3 regions of the Pedobacter sp. GSP4 genome follow, and region 1 is predicted to be linked to each of the others. Evidence: riboswitches for the same ligand, from Rfam matches in the RefSeq annotation. Region 1 holds a riboswitch; each other region holds the start of a gene.
The links. Region 1 has a riboswitch for S-adenosylmethionine ahead of ACS5PU_RS06850 (SusC/RagA family TonB-linked outer membrane protein). Riboswitches for the same ligand answer to the same signal wherever they lie in the genome.
Positions count from the first base shown of each region.

Region 2: another riboswitch for S-adenosylmethionine. It lies ahead of metH (methionine synthase); the one in region 1 lies ahead of ACS5PU_RS06850 (SusC/RagA family TonB-linked outer membrane protein).
Region 3: another riboswitch for S-adenosylmethionine. It lies ahead of ACS5PU_RS04760 (O-acetylhomoserine aminocarboxypropyltransferase/cysteine synthase family protein); the one in region 1 lies ahead of ACS5PU_RS06850 (SusC/RagA family TonB-linked outer membrane protein).

Region 1 is NZ_JBPZIR010000002.1:797,414-802,934, reverse strand. Features, by position in the region: gene ACS5PU_RS06860 (GDSL-type esterase/lipase family protein) at 1-935, shown strand, start outside; gene ACS5PU_RS06855 (peroxiredoxin family protein) at 1,053-2,327, opposite strand; SAM riboswitch class I at 2,464-2,575, shown strand; gene ACS5PU_RS06850 (SusC/RagA family TonB-linked outer membrane protein) at 2,905-5,521, shown strand, end outside.
Region 2 is NZ_JBPZIR010000005.1:48,326-53,846, reverse strand. Features, by position in the region: gene metH (methionine synthase) at 1-2,994, opposite strand, end outside; SAM riboswitch class I at 3,114-3,217, opposite strand; gene ACS5PU_RS14325 (Bax inhibitor-1/YccA family protein) at 3,334-4,077, opposite strand; gene ACS5PU_RS14320 (hypothetical protein) at 4,116-4,682, opposite strand; gene murQ (N-acetylmuramic acid 6-phosphate etherase) at 4,990-5,521, opposite strand, start outside.
Region 3 is NZ_JBPZIR010000002.1:263,786-269,306, reverse strand. Features, by position in the region: gene ACS5PU_RS04770 (trans-sulfuration enzyme family protein) at 1-771, shown strand, start outside; gene ACS5PU_RS04765 (hypothetical protein) at 960-1,973, opposite strand; SAM riboswitch class I at 2,186-2,296, shown strand; gene ACS5PU_RS04760 (O-acetylhomoserine aminocarboxypropyltransferase/cysteine synthase family protein) at 2,562-3,893, shown strand; gene ACS5PU_RS04755 (homoserine O-acetyltransferase family protein) at 3,939-5,039, shown strand; gene ACS5PU_RS04750 (homoserine dehydrogenase) at 5,131-5,521, shown strand, end outside.

The DNA of each region.
Region 1 (5,521 bases):
CCATACCATCTTTAGGTAGTTTGCCACATGTTTTTAGGATTTCGACTGATTTGCCACAGTTAAACCTGGTCGATTTATTGTTTGTAGAGGCAGCGGTGAACGACCGCGTTAATGGCACCGATAGCCTCACGCAGGTGAGGGCGCTCGAAGGTATTATTAAACAGGCCAAAAAAGCAAATCCTGCTATGGATATTGTGATGATGTCTTTCGCAGATCCGGATAAAAATAATGATTACAGTAGCAGAAAAATACCTGTAGAGATACAGAATCATGAAAAGGTTGCAGCATATTATCATCTGCCATCCATTAACCTGGCCAAAATGGTACACGATAAACTAGCCAATAAAGAGTTTAGCTGGACGTATGATTTTAAAGATCTACATCCTGCGGTTTATGGGCAGGAACTTTATTTTTCGGCAATAAAAAGGTTGTTGTTTAAAACTCTTTTTGAACGCTACCCAGCTGAGCAGCAGAAATATCCATTTAAAAACTTAAATACCGGGAGTTTTACCAATGCGGGTTACGTACCGATTGAACAGGCCAAATTAGGAAAAGGCTGGGAAATGGTTAAAGATTGGACCCCAACGGATGGTTTAGGTGCCAGACCAGGTTTTGTACATGTACCAATGTTGGTGGCCACTACACCTGGTGCAAGCATATCTTTCCCGTTTCAGGGCTCTGCTGTTGGTATTTCTATCGTTTCGGGCGCAGATGCAGGTATGATTGAATATGCCATTGACGGAAAATCCTTTCAAAAACTGGATTTGTTTACCCAATGGAGCAGTAGCCTGCATTTGCCATGGTATTTGCTTTTAGCTGATGACCTTCCTTTTAAAAAGCATGTGCTGACTTTAAAAATCAGTGCCGATAAGAATAAAAACAGTACAGGAAATGCCTGTAGGATTGTTCACTTTTTGGTAAACAAAAAGGAATAATTGTTTTAGGGTGTTAAATTTATAAACGGCTATTGCTGAATTGGATGATCACCTTTGGTATCAATTTAAACTTAAGCATCGAAATGTAGCATCACGATGCTTAAGCATTTATCCCGTTTATTTCTTCAACAAAGTATTAATCTCTGTATTAAATTCCTTGATAAATTCATCATAGAATTTCCCAGTTGCAGGTCCGTTAAAGCCGGTATGGATCTGTGCAACATTTCCTTCTTTATCGATAATGATGGTTGTTGGGAAGGAGAGGAATGAATCGAGTGCTGGTAATGATTCGGCTACTACCTGTTTATCAGCGGTACCGGCAATCACCTGGTCGTATTCAATCCCGAAACGTTCGCGGAAACGGGTCATTACTTTTTTTGCATATTCTGGCTCGGTTGAGCGTTCGTAATGCAAAGCAATCACTTCTACGCCACGCTTTTTATTTTCCTTATACCAAGGGGCAATAAAGCTGGCCTCATCTACACAGTTAGGGCACCAGCTTCCGGTAATGGTTAAAATAACCACCTTGTTTTTGTATTTATCATCCTTTAGCGAAATCTTTTTTCCGTTCACATCCGGAAAGCTAAAGTCAAGGGTTTTGTAGCCCGGTTTAAGGTAGGTAAGTTTATAGGCATCGGGTAGGGCTGCATCTTTGTTTTTAATGCCGGTAAAGGGCTGGCTGCCCCTTGCGCCCAAAATTTCGCCTGTTAATGAGCCATCTTTTTGAAAGGTACCTTTGTAATAGGCAGGAGAGGAGCCAATAAAGCTCGAAAGCTGAAATTCATTGCCTTCTACTACACCTTCCAGATAGCGCGAATCGCCGGTTACCCTTAAAAAAGTGCCCGTGAGTTTGTTACCTTTTTGTTTAAATAGGCCAACTGTTTTTTCTTCCTTGCCATTTGGCAATTTAAAAACAACATCGTAAGTGCCCGAGTAATCTGCTGTAGCCGGTTTGTTTAGCGTTTCAAACCTGTAATTTTTACGTTCGGCCAAAATGGTTAAGGGTTTTCCTGCTTTATCCTGTTTTCTTAAAGTACCCGATAAATGATCATTATCTACAAGCGCAAAAGCCAGCTCGTTATCAAACTGGTCGAGTTTTACAAAAAGCGAATCTGCAGTCTGCTTTACCAAACCACCTTCAAACCTTTCTTCCGCATTGCGGAAATACAGTTTCTGTTGCCCGTTTTTATCGTTAATCTCGAAGTTGAAGGGAATATCCAAACCTTCCTTTACTTTGGCAAGGCCATGCCAGATACCCAGCGCCACAAATGCTTTTGTTTTTTTCTCTTTGTCTTTTGCCTGTTGATTATTGGCCAAAACCGGTTGATCCTGAGCAAAAGTAATGGAGGTTAATATGGCCAGTGCGGCAGTAAATAGGGATTTTATGTTCATTGGGATTGTATTAATCGACTAAATTAGTCGACAAATATAAGGCCGAAATAGGGAAAGAAAAAATATTTGAATAAAAATCTATAAAAACTATAGGATAAATGGAATAAATTATACCTTTGCAGCAGTTATTTAAAAATGCTTATCAAGAAAGGCGGAGGGAATGGCCCTATGAAGCCTTAGCAACCATCTGATTTTTAAATTGGAAATGGTGCTAATTCCATCCCAGCAGAAACTGGGGTAGTTAAGTCAGTAGTTTGCGTTATCCCTATAAAAAATATATGGAGCACTTCTGACTTGGTGGGGGGTGCTTTTTTTTGTGCCAATGCTTTCTTGATGGTAACCTATTTTATTAAAGATCATTTCCAGATGAAAAAAACAGACCTACTAAAAGCTATTTATCCAATTTGCACGGCATACTTCCGAATGCGTATGCCCTGTTAAAACAAATCTGATTTAACAGGCTTTTTCAGGCTCATTTTACAGTGATTTCCATTTTTGAGGTAATACGGTTTTAGGCCGTGGTGGAATCGCTATGCCAAATTATTACCCTTTTACTCATCATTAACTACACACACACATGTTTAAAAATTTTAAATCAATAGCGTTTATCTTGCTGCTCTTTTTTGTGCAAAAGCTTTACGCGCAAAATTCAACAGTTACCGGAACGGTAAAGTCGGCAGATGGCGAAACACTGCCCGGCGTTTCTATTTTAATCAAAGAAACCAAGCAAACCACCATTTCTGATAATAAGGGCGCTTTTTCTATCAGTGCGCCTGCAAATAGTACCTTGGTGTTTTCATACATCGGTTTTAAAAGCCAGGAAATACTGCTCAACAAAAATGCCGGTCCTCTTTCCATTATTCTGCAATCGAGTGATAATTCGTTGGATGAAGTAGTGGTTACGGCACTGGGTATTTCCCGTCAAAAGAAATCGCTCGGTTATGCTGTTCAGGAATTAAAAGGACAGGATTTAGCTGAAGCCAAAGAATCTAACCTGGTAAATGCGCTTGCAGGAAAAATTGCGGGTGTAAGGGTAACCAATAGCCAGGGGAGCATGGGCTCATCAAGAGTGGTAATTAGGGGAGAAACCTCTATAGCAGGCAACAACCAGCCTTTATTTGTGGTTGATGGGATTCCGGTTGATAATTCGCAGTTAAATTCGGCAGGGGCAAGAGATTATGCCAATGCAATATCAGATATTAATCCAGAAGATATAGAATCGATCAGTGTGCTTAAGGGGCCAAACGCCGCTGCGCTTTATGGTTCGAGGGCTGCGGCAGGGGTTATCCTTATTAAAACCAAAACGGGTAAATCTAAAAAAGGACTGGGCATTGCCATTAACTCCAATGCTGTAATCGAAACGCTGCTTACCTTGCCTGTATATCAAAATGCATTTGGCCAGGGCTCGGAAGGTAAATTTAGTTATGTTGATGGCAAGGGAGCAGGTACTAACGATGGTGTTGATGAAAGCTGGGGCCCTAAGCTTGATGGAAGGTTGATTCCGCAGTTTTATTCGAAAGGGGTAGCAGTACCGTTTGTAGCGCATCCGGATAATGTACGCGATTTTTTTGAAACTGGATATGCGTTAAATAACGGCGTATCGGTTGCCGATGCCGGAGAAAAATACGATTACCGCTTATCTTACAATAACCTCAAACAGGTTGGGGTAATCCCAAATTCTGGTCAGGCGAAAAATTCGTTTGTATTGAACACTACCTTAAAAATAACCCCGAAATTAAGTTTAACCGCAAATGCAAATTACAGCAAACTTAATTCTGATAATTTACCGGGTACGGGTGGTTCGCGCTCAACAAGCACCATGCTCCAGTTTACCTGGTTCGGCCGTCAGGTAGATATTAACCAGTTAAAGAATTACCTTGATGAAAATGGGAACACTTTTAACTGGAACAACAGTTACTACAGCAATCCATATTGGGTAGCTTATGAAAACACGGTTGCCCAAAGCCGCAACAGGATTATCGGAAGCCTGGGTTTAAACTATAAAATTATTGATGGTTTAGAATTTAATTTCCGCTCTGGTACCGATTATTACAACGATAGGCGTAAAGTTAAAATTGCTTACGGCACCAACGGAACACCTTTTGGCTCGTATACCGAAAGTGCATTTACGGTAAGCGAAAGTAATACTGATGCGACCTTAAACTTTAACAAGCAGTTGAACGACGATTTCAGTTTGGAATTATTGGGCGGAAGCAATATCCGCACCCGTTATATCGAGCAGAACGATCAAAGTGCATCGAGGTTGGCCGTTGCCGGACTTTATACGCTTAAAAACTCCCGAGATCCATTGGTATCATCAAACAACTACAGTAAATTAAAATCCTACAGCGTTTATGCTTCCGGACAAATTGGTTTTAGAAACTATCTTTTTGCCAACATCACCGCCCGTAACGATTGGTCGTCTACCTTGCCTGCGCAGAACAGATCATACTTCTATCCATCGTTTAATGGAAGTTTTGTAGCTACAGAAGCATTTGATATTAAAAGTGAGGCGCTTAATTATTTGAAAATACGTGGTGGCTGGTCTAAAGTAGGTAAAGATGCCGATCCTTATCAATTGATCAATACATTTGCTTTCGGTGCGCCATTTAATACAAATGAAAAGCTTTTGGCAGAAAATCCACAACTGCCTACTTCAAACCCACAGCTTAGTCCGGGTTCTATTGATCTTAATCAAAACCTTAAACCCGAAACCACCACTTCAACAGAATTGGGTGTAGAGGCTGTATTCTTTAATAAAAGATTGCGTTTCGATTTAAGTGCTTATAATACCAATAGTTACAACCAGATTTTGGCTGCAGATGTAAGTCCGAGTACAGGTTTTACCTCTAAACTGTTAAATGCCGGAAAAATAAACAACATGGGGATTGAAGCACAGTTGGGCATTACACCCATTAAAAAAGCCTTTACCTGGGATATCGATGTAAACTTCGCAGCCAACCGGAGCAGGGTAATAGAGCTTGATGCCGAGAAATTTTTAACTAACTATGTGGTGGCCTCTAATTCGGCTCAGGTAATTGCAACGGTTGGGCAGCCTTACGGATCGTTATTCGGGACTGCTTTTTTAAGAGATGGAAGCGGAAATATCATCGTAAACTCAACAGGGGCACCGGCCACAAACCCAACCAAACAGGTTTTGGGTAAATATACACCAGATTGGATCGGTGGCGTAT
Region 2 (5,521 bases), on a different contig from region 1:
ACCGATTACACCTCTTGCGGTTAATAATTTTTCATCAAGGATACGTTTCAATAAGGTTTGGGCATCATCAAAAAGTTTCTTGGCCTCATCGCCAACATTTTTATCGTCGAAAATTTTCGGATAACTGCCGCGGAGTTCCCAAGTATGGAAAAACGGCGTCCAATCGATATAAGGAACCAGTTCTTCTAATGGATAATTATCGAACACCCTGGTACCGGTAAATTCAGGAACAGGCAGGTTGGGCTGAAAATCTATCTTAAATTTATTTTTACGGGCCTCTTCCAACGTTTTAAACCTTTTATCCGAGCGCTTGTTTAAATGTGCTTCGCGTGCTTTATCGTATTCTGCCCTAATACCTGCAACATACTCGTCTTTTGCATCAGGATTCATTAAAGTACTGCAAACCGTAACACTCCTCGATGCATCGAGGACGTGGATGGCAGGACCAGAATAGTTTGGCGCCACTTTTACTGCAGCATGGATCCGTGAAGTTGTAGCGCCACCGATAATCAATGGAATGGTAAAACCTTCGCGCTCCATTTCTTTGGCAAAGTGAACCATTTCATCCAGCGAAGGCGTAATCAAACCACTTAAGCCAATAATATCGGCGTTTATTTCTTTGGCTTTTTTGATGATATCCTGTGCAGGAACCATTACGCCCATATCTACAATTTCGAAGTTATTGCAGGCCAGTACAACGCCAACAATATTTTTTCCAATATCATGAACATCGCCTTTTACCGTGGCCATTAATACCTTTCCTGCTGATGAGTTCTGATCCTGATCAGGGTTATCGAGTTTTTCCTGCTCAATAAATGGCAATAAATAAGCCACTGCCTTTTTCATTACCCTGGCCGATTTTACTACCTGGGGCAGGAACATTTTTCCGGCTCCAAATAAATCGCCCACAATATTCATCCCATCCATCAACGGGCCTTCAATTACCTGTATCGGACGGGCATATTTTTGCCTTGCCTCTTCCACATCATCGTCCAGATATTCGACAATACCCTTTACCAAAGAATGGGATAGCCTTTCTTCTACTGATCCCTTTCTCCACTCCTCATCTTTAACAATTTCCTTACCCTTCGATTTTACGGTATCGGCGTATTCTACCAGGCGCTCAGTGGCATCCTCCCTACGGTTTAAGAGTACATCTTCTACCCTTTCCAATAATTCGGGCGGAATTTCCTGATAAACCTCGAGCATACCGGCGTTTACAATACCCATATCTAAACCTGCCTGAATAGCGTGGTAAAGGAATGCAGAGTGCATGGCTTCGCGGACCACGTTATTGCCCCTAAAAGAGAATGAGATGTTAGATACACCACCGCTTACTTTTGCATAGGGCAGATTTTCTTTGATCCATCGGGTGGCATTTATAAAATCGACTGCATAGTTGTTATGCTCTTCCAAACCGGTTGCTACGGTTAAAATATTCGGATCGAAAATAATATCTTCAGGTGGAAAACCGATTTCGTTCACCAGGATATCGTAACTTCTTTTACAGATTTCTTTTCTGCGTTCGTAATTATCGGCCTGCCCCTGCTCATCAAAAGCCATTACCACAACCGCGGCACCGTACTGCATAATTTTGCGTGCACTTTCGCGGAATTTATCTTCTCCTTCTTTCAAAGAAATGGAATTTACAATCCCTTTGCCCTGCAGGCATTTTAAGCCATTTTCAATAACCGACCATTTAGATGAATCGACCATGATCGGCAGTTTGGCTATATCGGGTTCAGAAGCAATGAGGTTTAAGAATTTTGTCATTGCCGCCTCCGAATCCAACATCCCCTCGTCCATATTCACGTCGATTACCTGCGCACCGCCTTCAACCTGTTGTAAGGCCACGGCCAATGCAGCTTCGTAATCGCCACCTAAAATGAGTTTAGAAAACTTTGGAGATCCGGTGATATTGGTCCGCTCCCCTATATTTACAAAAATACTCTCGGGCGTAATGGTTACCGGCTCTAATCCGCTTAAACGCATGTAAGGTTCGAGTACAGGAAGTTTACGCGGGGCAGCTTTCCTGGCATTTTTGGCAATACAGCCAATATGCTCGGGTGTGGTACCGCAGCAGCCACCAACAATATTCACAAAGCCCGATGCGATAAAATCATCAACCAAGTGCGCGGTTTCGTGCGGTTGCTCATCATAAGCACCAAACTCGTTAGGTAAACCGGCGTTTGGATAAGCCGAAACATAACAGCCTGCTTTTGCGGCCAGCTCTTCGATGTGCGGGCGCATTTCTTTAGCACCCAAAGCACAGTTAAAACCGATACTTAATGGTTTTGCATGCATTACCGAGTTTAAGAAAGCTTCGGCGGTTTGACCAGAAAGCGTTCGGCCTGAGGCATCGGTAATGGTACCGGAAATCATGATTTCCAGCTTACGCCCAATAACCTCTTCATATTTTTTAATGGCTACAATAGCCACTTTAGCGTTTAAGGTATCAAAAATGGTTTCAATCAGTAATACGTCCGAACCACCATCTACCAAACCGCGTACCTGTTCGTAGTAGGCAGCCTCTAATTCGTCAAAATAAACAGCTCTAAAACCTGGGTCGTTTACATTTGGCGACATAGATAGGGTACGGTTGGTTGGCCCAATTGCACCGGCTACAAAACACTTACGGTCGGGATTGGCAGCCATAAACTCGTTAACAGCTTCTTTAGCTACCCGCGCACCTTCAAAACTCATCTCGTAAGAAAGGTCTTCCATCTGGTAATCGGCCATGGAAATGCGCTGTGTACTGAACGTATTGGTTTCGATAATATCGGCACCAGACGCCAGATACTCCAGGTGTATCGTTTTTATAATATCCGGGCGTGTAATGTTAAGCAAATCGTTATTGCCTTTTACATCACAGGGATGGTTTTTAAATCGCTCCCCCCTAAAATCTTCTTCTGTTAAGGTATATCGCTGAATCATGGTGCCCATAGCGCCATCAATCACCAAAATACGTTTTTCTAATTCTTCTCTTATACCCATTTGTTTTGTAAAATGTGGATGTAAAATGGAATATGGCAAGACGTATTATACATCTTCCGTTATACATTTTACATCCTAAAAGGCTTATTTAAAAAGTTGGTACGTGAATCGTAATCCTAAACTTATCTTTTCCCGCTATTTGCAGAATAGAATTTAGCACCTTGTAGGTTACAGGTTGCTAAGACTTCGTTGGGTCTAATCCCTCCGTCTTTCTTAATAAGCATACAAAAATGCAACAAAGCAACATCAATTCCAAAAATTATCGCTTTGCTGCCAAATAAAATTACAAAGGCCATGCAAAACTGCACAGCCTTAAGAATATTGTTCTGTTTAAATTGCTTATTTTCTGCTTCCGAAGATACGCAATAAGAAAAGGAAGATATTGATGAAATCTAAGTACAGATTTAGCGCAGCCATGATGGCCAATTTCTTGGTATCTGCTTCTGGAATGGCTTCTCCACTTTCTTGGATGCCCATACCAATTCTTTTGATTTTCTGTACATCGTAAGCGGTTAGTGCCGTAAATACAGCAATGCCGATAAAAGCCATGATTAAGCTAAACTGTTCGCTTTTGATAAACATGTTTAAGATACCGGCAATAAATAAACCTGCTACACCTACCATTAAGATTGGGCCAAATTTACTTAAATCGATACTTGTGGTATAACCCATAACGGCCATAATACCAAAAATACCGGCAGCTGCAGCAAAACACGTAATTACAGATGCACCGGTATAAATCAAGAGAATAAAGCTTAAACTCACGCCTAAAAGCAATGAGAAAAGTACAAATACGCCCAGAAGCGCACCGTAAGATAATTTATTGAAACCGGCGCCCATTAATAAAACAAGGCCCAGCGGTGCAAACATGGCAACATAACCTAAACCTGTTCTTTGTCCGGTTTCGAAATTGATCAAAGCACGTAAAGCTGGTTCACTGTTAGAAATGTAAAAGGCAGCAAGTGTTGATAAACTTAATGCAACAAACATCCATAAGAATACATTTGCAAAAAATTTCTTAGAAATGGTGTTTTCCTGTACAAAAACACTGTTGTCTTGATATTGATAATTTTGTTGTTCCATTTTAAATTTTGTGTATTTAACTATATAAAAATAAATATTTAGTTCAATCTTTTTGTCAGTAGTTCTTCAACTTTTTTAAAGAACTGTAAAGGTTTTAATGTACGCCAGGGCAGGTTATCAAAAGCTCCACCAAAGTTAATGTAATAATCGATGTTATTATCCCTGAATTCGGTAATTACATGTTGCTGAAAATTGACACCAACAATCCAGCCATCTTCTACTTCCTGAAACCATTCTTCGTAGTAACTATCATCAGAAGCATGAAAATTCAGCACATTTTCACCAATCAGGATAAATTTATTGATCCCCTCATCCATCATCAGCTCTAAAATATCCCTTTTTAACAGCATAATATCGTTGTTAATGGCATCGTTCCACTCGCCGATAAACTCTATAATGGCATAACTGCGGTCGTAATCGGCATACAGCACCTTGAGGTAAAGTGTGCTTGAACCGAATTCATCCCACTGTGGGTGCAATAAAAAGTTGTAAATCTGCTTATCGAAATAAAGCTCTGAATATTCGGTGTTGTAAAATGGCGAACGCTCATCCTCTGCCGAAATATAATCATCTCTCCACTGGTAATAAGGCTCAATCTCGTGCATGCATTTTTAATTATTGAATGAGTGAATTTTGAATGAGTGAATGTTTTTCCATATCCCCATTATCATTCCATCAATCGTTCATTCTTTCAGTTTTAATTATTGAATGAGTGAATTTTGAATGAGTGAATGTTTTCCCTTCCACCATCATACATTCTCTCAATCAATTATCTTAATTATTAATGGATTAAACTTTGAATGCGTGAATGTTTCTTTCTTCTCCAACATCATCCGTTCTATCCTTCAATCCTTCTCTCATTCAATTATTCAGTCAATCAATCATTCAGTCATTCTATCCTTCAATCATTTGTTAATGTTGTCCTGCTTCTACCGCTTTACGTACGCTCCCGTAACGGTTTAGTAATTCAGCAGCTTCATCATAACCAATGCTCAGCTCATCGGCCACCATTTGTGTACCGCGATCTACCAGCTTATGATTGGTTAACTGCATATCGACCATTTTATTGCCAACTACACGTCCCAATTGCACCATAACGGTAGTGCTCAGCATATTTAAAACCAATTTTTGGGCAGTTCCGGATTTCATGCGGGTAGAACCTGTTATAAACTCTGGTCCAACAACCACCTCAACCGGAAAATCCGATTCAGCAGCAATAGGCCCACCTGTGTTACAAACAATACAGCCTGTTAAAACACCGTGCTTGCGTGCGGTATTTAATCCGCCAATTACGTATGGTGTAGTACCCGAAGCCGCTAAACCAACCAGGCAATCTTTTTCGTTAATGTTAAATTCCTGCAGATCTTTCCAGGCCTGCTCAGCATCATCTTCGGCAAATTCTACTGCTTTTCTAATCGCGGTATCTCCACCGGCAATAATACCC
Region 3 (5,521 bases), 530 kb from region 1:
TTTGATTTTATCGATCAAACAGATCTGGAGCTGGTGAAAGCTTCTATAAAACCCAACACCAGGTTAATCTGGATTGAAACGCCTTCCAATCCTTTATTAAAGGTTACGGATATAACCGAAATTGGTAAAATTGCCAAAGCTGCTAACATTACTTTTGCCTGCGATAGCACTTTCGCCTCACCAATTTTACAGAATCCTATTTTATTGGGTGCCGATCTTGTAATGCACAGCAGTACGAAATATTTAGGCGGGCATAGTGATATTTTAGGCGGCATTCTGGTTACCGCAAAAAAAGATGAGCTGTGGGAGAAAATTAAAAATGTACAACAAACTGGTGGTGCCGTGCCCTCTCCTTTCGATTGCTTTTTACTAACCAGAAGTATCAAAACCTTAGCCTACCGCATTAAAGGGCATTGCGAAAACGGAAAAAAAATAGCAGATTATTTAAATGATCACCCAAATGTGGAGGCAGTTTTTTATCCTGGACTGGAAAGCCACCCACAACATCTAATTGCCAAGAAACAAATGAAAGATTTTGGTGGCATGATGTCCTTTTTGGTAAAAGGCGATGTGGAGACAGCAAGCAAGGTGGTTAATAAAGTGAAGCTATTTGCGCAGGCCACGAGCTTAGGTGGTGTAGAGAGCTTAATTGAACACCGTTATTCGGTTGAAGGGCCAGATAGTAAAACCCCAAAAAACCTGCTCCGTATTTCTGTCGGATTGGAGCATGTAGATGATATTATTGCCGACTTAGCGCAAGCGTTAGGCTAAAAGAAATTACGATGCATAATAATCGTTTTTAATCTGGATGCATTTGAAAAGCGATTTTATCGCTGTATGTATCTCTATCCAATGTACATTAAAAATGCACTTCTCGGTAATCCTCGTTTGTAATGAGGATTACAGCGCATAAATTAAGTATAGCCCCGCAGGTTTTAAAAATCTGCGGGGCTTAAAATTTATTTAGGATTACAAATAGTAGTCAGTTTAAGTGAATAATTAGCCTCCAGTGGCTCATTCGTTTGCGCCAAGCGCTGCGAACCGGTATTGGCCGGACAGGCGATATCGCCTGCGGCATCATAAATCAGTTTATTTCCGTTTGCCAATAATTCTTTGGGCACATACACCTGAACTTTGGTTATTGAGTAGCCTGAAGGAAAATAACGTACATAGTAACCATCAGGGTGTTTAGTCCAGATACCGCTTGGCACATCACTTCTTGGTGGCGCCATACCCGCAATAATTGCATATTTTTCCATATCGGCATAAGTATAATTGCCGGAAGCTACCAATTGGCGGATGTTATTTTCAGCCTCAAAAACTGCCCTTACACCAGAAGGCAACTGTTCTTTTGCTTTCTCCATTACATCGAATGGCAGAACGCCCAAAGCACCGCCTTCTAATTGCGTAAGCTGTGTTGGTGTAAGCAATTTAATGGCTGTTAATTTTACCTGTCCGTTAAAATCGGCAAATTTTGTTCGTGCAATAATGGTCCATAAGAGCGCCTGTATGTCATGTTGCTCTACATCGGGGTGCTTTTCTGCACTTTTTAATATCGAAACCACAATTTCTTCTTTGGGCCCTAAAACCGGCGCAAACATATAGCCATCGCCTTTCGAAGGGGCAAAAGTTCCGGCCTTTAAGCAATAGCTTTTATTGGTCATTTCATACAAACCTTCGCAGAGTATAAAACCTCCATCAGCTGCTTTAGGCAACAGATATAAGGGCTGCGCCTTCAAATTTAATGAAGTAATAAAATCAGGCAGTTTCTCGCCTTCACGGTTAACATCTTCAAAACTGGTTGTAATGGCCGCAGGCTGTTTTAAAAATTTATCTACCCCTAAGGCTTTAGCACCCTGAGCAGTGCCCACTTTTAACAGTTTATCTTTTAAGCCGCCAAATTGGGCGTTAACATTTTGTAAACTGGCTACGGTAAATAACACTCCTAGGCAAAGTGTTTTGGTATTTTTCATAAGATATAGATTTAGATAGGTTAAGCAAACATAAAATTTTAAGCGTTAACTTCATATTAAAAGTTTAGACAGTTGTTAAACTATAAAATTACTCAATTCATTTTCAATAAGTTAATGCAAATTCGAAATTTTATTTTGTGGATTAAAATTAAATTCAGACATTTGAAATATTATTTGGCGGAAAGCTAAATAAAAGTCAATCTTCACGGGTTGATTTATAAAGAAGTGGCGAGAGACTGGCTCCATGACCCACTGGCAACCCTCAGAAAGAGAAGGTGCCAATTCCTGACCGGATAACATGGTGTTATTTGGAGATATAAATTAGAACTGATGAAAACATTAAATCTTCAATCGCTTAGCGAACCCAGTCTAAACCTTAAAACAGTAGAACAGGTTTCTATTTCTTTTATTTGTTGCGATATGCCTGCGGTTACTTGTATGTGCTGTTGCATACAGTAATTTAAAAATCTTCCTTTTTTGTTTCTTTCAAACTGGAAGGTCCCGAGAAATCGGGATACGCCCTGCTAGGTTTTAGGATTATCCCAAACCACAATAGGTATCTAATCAACAACAATTAAAACGAAAAACATGTCTACATCATATAAATTTGAAACTTTACAACTGCACGCCGGCCAAGAAATAGATCCAACAACAGGCTCAAGGGCGGTGCCGATTTATCAAACCACCTCTTACGGATTTAAAAATGCCGAACACGGTGCCAATTTATTTGCACTAAAGGAGTTTGGAAACATCTACACCAGGATCATGAATCCAACCAACGATGTTTTTGAAAAAAGAATTGCCGCATTAGAAGGCGGTGTGGCAGCTTTGGCAGTAGCATCTGGACAGGCAGCTCAGTTTATCGCTTTAAACAATATATTAGAAGCAGGCGATAGCATTGTTTCTTCAACACACATTTACGGAGGCACTTACAATCAGTTTAAAGTAGCTTTTAAACGTTTGGGCATACACGTCGATTTTGCAAATCCTGATGTTCCAGAAGAATTTGAGGCGAAGATTACCGATAAAACCAAAGCCATATATCTAGAAACTATTGGCAATCCTGCATTTAGTGTTCCTGATTTTGAAAAAATTGCCGCTATAGCTAAAAAATACGATCTCCCATTAGTAGTTGATAATACATTTGGTGCTGCAGGTTACCTGTTTAAACCATTAGAGCATGGTGCAAACATTGTAGTAGAATCGGCTACAAAATGGATTGGCGGTCACGGAACAAGCATTGGCGGTGTTATTGTGGATGGAGGAAATTACAACTGGGGAAATGGAAAATTCCCGCAATTTTCTGAACCATCCGAAGGTTATCACGGCTTGGTTTTCAGCGATGTTTTTGGCATCGGCGGACCATTTGGCAATATCCAGTTTATTATCCGCGCCCGTGTAGAGGGTTTGAGAGATTTAGGACCTGCCCTATCTCCTTTTAATTCTTTTCTTTTATTACAAGGACTGGAAACCTTATCGCTGCGCGTTCAACGCCATGTAGATAATGCTTTAGCGCTAGCCGCCTGGTTAGAAAACCATCCTTTGGTAAAAGATGTACAGTATCCGGGCTTGGCCAGCAGCAAATACAATAACCTGGCTAAAAAATATTTAAACAATGGTTTTGGTGCGGTATTATCTTTTGAATTAGCAGGAAGTAAGGAAAATGCAACACAGGTAATTGATAGCTTAAAATTGGTTTCGCACTTAGCCAATGTTGGCGATGCGAAAACACTCATTATACAGCCATCGGCTACTACACACCAACAATTAAGTGAAACAGAACAACTTGCGGCCGGCGTTAAGCCAAATGCACTAAGGGTATCGGTCGGTATTGAACATATTGATGATATTATAGCCGATTTTGAACAGGCTTTTGCAGCTATAAATGCTAAAGTACCTACAGAAAGCTTACAGGCCTAAACCCATTAAGCCTTAATCGGCCATTAACAACAACAACATTACAAAATGCATAACAGTAAAAATAACAATACTTCAAAAACTGCTTCAAGCAATTTTGGAGCAACATATAATTACAATAAACAATTTAAGTTAGAGAGTGGTAAAAAGATCCGCAACCTACAGATTGCTTATCAAACTTATGGCAAATTAAATGCAAAGAAAGATAATGTAATATGGGTATGCCATGCACTTACGGCCAACGCCGATGTTTTTGAATGGTGGGAAGGTTTGTTTGGGCAAAATGCACTGTTTAACCCTAACGATCATTATATTATCTGTGCAAATGTTTTGGGTTCTAACTACGGAACTACCAATCCATTAAGTACAAATCCGGTTAATGGATTGCCTTACTATCTTTCTTTTCCGCAGTTTACCATCCGCGATTTTGTTTCGGCGCACCAGCTTTTGGCTACACATTTGGAGGTAGATAATATCAAACTTTTAATAGGGGGCTCTTTAGGCGGGCAACAAGCTGTTGAATGGGCAATTTCTGAACCCAACAAGATTGAAAACCTGATTTTGGTGGCTACCAATGCAGTTCACTCACCTTGGGGAATTGCCTTTAACGAAAGTCAGCGCCTTGCCATTACAACCGATAGAACATTCTATGCAAATCAACCGAACGGTGGTAGTAAAGGCTTAAAAACAGCCAGAAGTATTGCGCTTTTAAGTTACAGGACCTACACCGCCTACGGCAGTACGCAGGTAGAAAGCGTTAATGATAAAACCGACAATTTCAGGGCTTCTTCTTATCAGAACTATCAGGGCGAAAAATTAATCAACCGCTTTAATGCCTACAGTTACTATTATTTAACCAAGGCAATGGATAGCCATAACGTTGGCCGTAACCGTAAAAGCATTGCTGATGCCTTAAAGCTGATCAAGGCCAATACGCTGGTTATCGGAATTGAAAACGACTTCTTGTTCCCGATCTCTGAACAGAAATACCTGGCCGACCATATCACCAATGCCGAATTTGCAGCCATTCATTCAGAATACGGCCACGATGGCTTTTTGATTGAAACCAATGCTTTAACCAACATCATTGGCACCTTTATAAAAGAAAGCAGGGATAAGAAAATAATCAAGCTACAGCATACTGCTTAAGGGTAAAATACCAGCGCTAAACACTAAATAATTAACATAAAAACAAGCCATAGCTGAATATATAAACACCTATGGCAACACAAAAATAACAATGAGTAAGAATTTAAAAATCGGTTTATTTGGTTTCGGAGTAGTGGGACAAGGCTTATTGGATATCATCCAAAGTCAGAACCTAAATTTGGAGATCATTAAAATTGCAATAAAAGACCCAAGAAAGAAGCGTACCCTTAATAAAGATCTGTTTACGACCAATCGTGATGAAATTCTAAACAATACAGAAATAAACACCATTGTAGAGCTGATCAATGATGCTGATGCAGCTTACGAAATTGTAACCACTGCTTTAAAAAATGGTAAGAATGTAGTTTCGGCCAACAAAAAAATGATCGCTACGCATTTAAAAGAACTGGTTGATTTACAGCAGCAGTACGGTACCTCACTTTTGTACGAAGGAGCCGTATGCGGAAGTATTCCTATTATCC